DNA from 2 places in the Paenibacillus sp. EB106-05-06-XG162 genome. Region 2 is predicted to be linked to the other one. Evidence: riboswitches for the same ligand, from Rfam matches in the RefSeq annotation. Region 2 holds a riboswitch; the other holds the start of a gene.
The links. Region 2 has a riboswitch for cyclic di-AMP ahead of AC3WU2_RS20550 (KamA family radical SAM protein). Riboswitches for the same ligand answer to the same signal wherever they lie in the genome.

Region 1 (2,483 bases), on a different contig from region 2:
CATCTTGCGATTTCTCGATTTCGGCAACCAGCTCGCCTTCCAACTCTTCATTGGCTAGAGAGACAACGACCGGTTTCTTAATCCCTTCAATCCACACGGTTACATTCGTGTCTTCCATGCCAAGTTTGAAAGGTACAGCCTTCCCGCCATATGTAATCTTCCCTGCTAATGACATATGTGATGGATCTTGTGCTACCGCATGGTCAATGTCCAATTTAAAGCCATTTACAAGATCAATAATCTTCTTGTCCTCAGCTGTTAATGCGCCATCTTTGCGAGGGATTAACTCCACAGACAAGTTTTGGCTGGATTCACTAGACTTCACGTTGAGACTGTTCTCAACAACTTTGACAATATTCACTCCGCCGATCGATTGACAGCCTGCAAGCACGACCATCATCGCGACTAGCGTGACGCCTAACCACTTTTTCCACGTCTTCGCTCTCATTTCTTTTTCCCCTTCCACTATGTAACAATTATACTAATCTCTTTATTATCCCAAAGCTTTCCAAAACTGTACAGTGAAAAAAAACCTATATTTCTTACAATATTCGATCAAACATGGCATTTTTATGACAAAATTGATAGAAACGGATCGTAAAACAATCTAGCCTTCGAGAACCTATGAATATAGCGCTTACTTCAATCTACAGCTTCTCAAACTTCAAAATACGGTGATTCCCACCATTTTACAAAAATCTCACACAGGCGTATGATACAGCCAATTGATTAATCGCTGAATTCTCATGATGAGAGAAGCGGGGGAACCAACATGTGAAGCTAATCTAGCTTCTTGGGGTGAATCGGCTGTAAGCCGTAGGGTCATCTCTCAGACCCGAATCCGACAGCTAACCTCGTAAGCGATCCATTGAGAGAGGTCTCGCATCGTATTGCGCGCTCTCTTCGTGCTGCTCATTGCCCAATCGAGCGGTACGTAAGAAGCCCACAAACAGAGGAATCCTCTATTTCGTGGGCTTCTTTTTGTCGATCATATATATCGTTAAGGAGATGCTTCGTATGAACATGAACGTAACACACACGGTTTCGATGAAGAATCAACTATCAAGCCAACTGAGACAAATCGAAATTTTCCAATTGGAGAATCCTGACCATGCCACCACACTGATACTCAAGTTATTCAATGGCTTGCGAGTCGGCTGGGGGGAGTATCGAATCGTTACCTCTCCACCGACCGATTTGGTGAAATGGGCCTCCACGTACCATCATTTAGCAGGTATGAGTGCCATCCAAGCGATCGACTATCTCGTCCGTTATGGTGGTTCATGGCATCCCGCTAAAATCCAGCTCATCGAATCGGCACTCTTGGATTTATGCAGTACGAACGATCCTACATTTACCTATAACGTCAATGATCTAACAAACTTAGCTGTAGCTTATTACATCTTCATTCTCGAGTGAACGCCTGCTAGCTTCATCCGCACGATCGTGAAGATCGAAGCTGGCCCTTTGCCCACATAATAAGAAGCATCCTGATCCGGGGCGAGAATAACGCCAAGCTGATGGTGTTCCCCTGCGAATATCGCCCGCTGCAAGAACTTAATCTCTCCTGCAAGGTTAATCACTTCCAGCTTACAAAATGCGGGGTTGGTGCGAAGCGCTTGGTGCAGCTCTTCCTTCGTACGCACTGCAACCCCGTTCACTTTATGTACAATCTCGCCCGGTTCAATCCCGAGCTCCTGTGCAGGCGTCCCTGGGATAACCGCCAAGACGTGCAATCCTCGATCATCATGAACATACAACGGGCTGCGCTCGGCTTCTTCCTTCGTGCTGTACCAATAGATCCATTCATGCATCGCGATCGCGAACAAGGCTGCGATGAGCATGAGCGGACTCCATAGCCCCGCAGCGAATGCGAGCCCTAGCAAAACAATACTATATACCATTAACCAGAACGAGCTCTGTTTGACCTTCTTCTGCGGCAATCGGGATTGTGTCCATTCGCTGAAACCGATGACAACAGGAAACGCCATGAGCATCCAGCCATTCGTCCACGCTTCCCCACCGAAGAATGGCGTCCAAGGAAGTACCGATCCAACCGTCTGTGCCGGAATCATCAGAAACAAGGGGACAGGCCAATAACTTTGCATTTGATAGCCCCCTACGAGCTTCCCTCGTTTCCCTTCCACAAATAACGGACTCGCGAACTTTGCCCCTTGCAAGCGAATCAGAATCGCTTCCGCCAAATGTAGCAATGCAACCAAAGCCGCTAATGCCGGTATGTCGAGTGATCGAAGCGTCGTAAGCACTGATCCAGCGAACCCCGTCAACTCCCAATCCGGGAACCGATCGGCAATAAACTGTAGCACACCAAGTACCCCTACGGCATATGCAAGACATAAGAACCGGACACGGAATAGCATTAAAATCAGTGCAACGAACCATACGAGCAGGATTGCCTCCGTCGTCAGCGTCATTCCTGTGAAAGCTGAGACGAGTGAGATCCCAATCCCCGCAAGTAATCC
Region 2 (2,483 bases):
ACTGATTGACCTTCCTTCCCTTACCATTATGCGGCTCAGCGCCTTCTCTATCTTGGGCTATGTACTGTTCCGTTCCATCTTGGAGCCCCAAGCAGGATCAGATTGGGATGACGCTCTCGAACGTGAAGCCACGATCCAATTTATTATGAAAGGGTTGGCCCCTTAACAAAAGACGGGCAGCTTCCCAGCATCACGCTGAGAAGCCACCCGTCTTTTCTTTTTCCATTTGTTATGATGTTATTGATTCACGGCCTTCATCGCTGGCTGTGTCACCGTCGAACGGCTAACCTTCTGTGGGAATTGCGGCAGCTCATTCACCGAGACAATCGCGTCTGTCTTCTTCTTCGGCTTCTTCCAATACGTTTCATTCCCCGGCAGGTCATCGAACCATGACGCATCCTTCGGACAAGGCAGCACCATAAATTTACCATAATGGTCATCTCTCGATTGATGATACTTCAAGTAAGCTTTTCCGTTCTCAATCGCGAGAATTTCGATTTTACCGGACGTATGACTCATCGATAGTCGGATTCTTTTACCGAGGCCGGATGTCTTCGCTTTGGCTTCTTCAACGAGGCGATACACCTGTTCGAGCGGCAGGACAAAATCCCGATTGCCCGCTACAGGGCGGTTAATGAAGAAGTAATACGGCGTGACCCCCGCCCAAGACAACTTATCGAGCAATTCCGCTAAGACATCAGCGTTATCATTAATGCCCCGAAGGATCGGGGTCTGATTCACGACGATCGCTCCAGCTTGATGTAACGCCTCAAACCCTCGTCTTGCTTCAGGCGTTATTTCACGCGGATGATTGATATGGGCCATCACATAGATCCGGCGATCACTGTTCGAGAATGTCCGAATGGTATCGAGCAGCTCCTCATCCTCATAGATGCGCATCGGATTGAACACGGGAATTTTGGAGCCGAGCCGAATAATCTTCACATGTTCAATGTCTCGCAATTGCTCAATAATCATTTTCAATTTGGGTGTTGCCAGAATCAAGCTATCTCCGCCCGTCAGGAGCACATTGTTAATCTCCGGATGCTGCCGAATATATTCGATGCCTGGACTCACATCCGACATGGCTTCTTTTACATCATTACGGAATAGACGTTTACGGAAGCAGTATCTGCAGTACGCACCACATACCTCGGACACGATGAGCAGTGCCGTCGTCTTATACTTATGCTGACAGCCCGGAACCACGTAATTCGTGTCCTCGTCGGACGCATCCCATCTACCGTATTCAGACAATTCTCCCTCATTCGGGATTACCAATTTCTTAATTGGGTCATTCGGGTCGTTCCAGTCAATCAGCTTCAAGTAATAATCATTCACGCGAAATACGAACTTCTCCGTTATTTGCTTCAACTTCGCCCGTTCTTGCTCCGGGATCTCCACAATTTTATCGATATTCGTGATATATTTCGGCTGTGCCATATGGTTGTTCCTCCTTGAAAGTCAGATTTATGGTAACGCTGTGTCCCTCCTCTCGCTTCAACATAAAAAATGACCCGCAGTCTGCAAGCGTAAGCATGTGCTTCGTCCTTGCAGGCAACCGGGCCTCTCTCGAATAGACGCAAAAAGACCCGGTTCAACGGGTCAGGGGTGCGGCAAAAGTGTCTATGATTGACCCATCCACTGCTGACGAGGTTAGCTGTCGGGCTCGGGAAAGATGGTTCCCTACAATACATCCTTGATTCGCCCCTAAAAATTGGTTCCCCCGCTTTCCGATCTCATATCCGGAAATTAAGCGTATTTCCATTTTACAACAATTTATCTTAGACAGTCAAATATTAAATCATCGTATATTTCAAGAAGTCACATTTCAACCTAACTGGCGCCGGAAATGCTGCGGTGTCGCATGGTAGACTTTCTTGAACATTTTCGCAAAATAGGAGAAGTTGCTGTATCCCAGCGATTTGGCAATATCCGAAATCGGCATCGACGAGGTAGCGATCAATTCCTTCGCTACCTTCATTCTTTCATTCAGAATGTAATCCGTGATCGATTCGCCCACATCACGCTTGAATAGCCTGGACAAATACGCAGGATTCAGATGCACATACTCCGCGAGCTGTTCTCTTGTAATCACTTCGCTCAGATGATCGGCGATGTAACGTTGAACTTGTTCAATCACTGAATCGTTCTGATGCAAGGAATGGGACACCAGCCCGATGAGCTTCAATGCCCAAGCATGCATCTGATCCAGCGTTCGAGGTGCGGCCCCGTTCAATTGCCCCTGCCCCTCATACAGCAGTTCATGGGCAGACAATCCGTTCTTATGAAGAATGTAATGAATCATCTGAAGAAATCCATGATTGAATGCCTGCAGTGCGTTCGCAGATAGTCTTGCGTCCGACCGGAACGCTGCAATACACCGCGCCAGCTCCCTCTCGATCTCTTCCCGCTTCCCCTGCTCGATCAGAATCGTCCAAGCAGAGAAGAGCGGCAGCTTCATCATGCCGGTCTTCTCCCGA

Region 1: another riboswitch for cyclic di-AMP. It lies ahead of AC3WU2_RS18355 (hypothetical protein); the one in region 2 lies ahead of AC3WU2_RS20550 (KamA family radical SAM protein).

The regions. Positions count from the first base shown of each region.
Region 1 is NZ_JBYTDT010000008.1:203,027-205,509, reverse strand. Features, by position in the region: gene AC3WU2_RS18360 (copper amine oxidase N-terminal domain-containing protein) at 1-448, opposite strand, end outside; cyclic di-AMP (ydaO/yuaA leader) riboswitch at 725-878, shown strand; gene AC3WU2_RS18355 (hypothetical protein) at 1,018-1,419, shown strand; gene AC3WU2_RS18350 (PDZ domain-containing protein) at 1,398-2,483, opposite strand, start outside.
Region 2 is NZ_JBYTDT010000010.1:190,877-193,359, forward strand. Features, by position in the region: gene AC3WU2_RS20545 (TetR/AcrR family transcriptional regulator) at 1-166, shown strand, start outside; gene AC3WU2_RS20550 (KamA family radical SAM protein) at 238-1,443, opposite strand; cyclic di-AMP (ydaO/yuaA leader) riboswitch at 1,631-1,769, opposite strand; gene AC3WU2_RS20555 (response regulator transcription factor) at 1,832-2,483, opposite strand, start outside.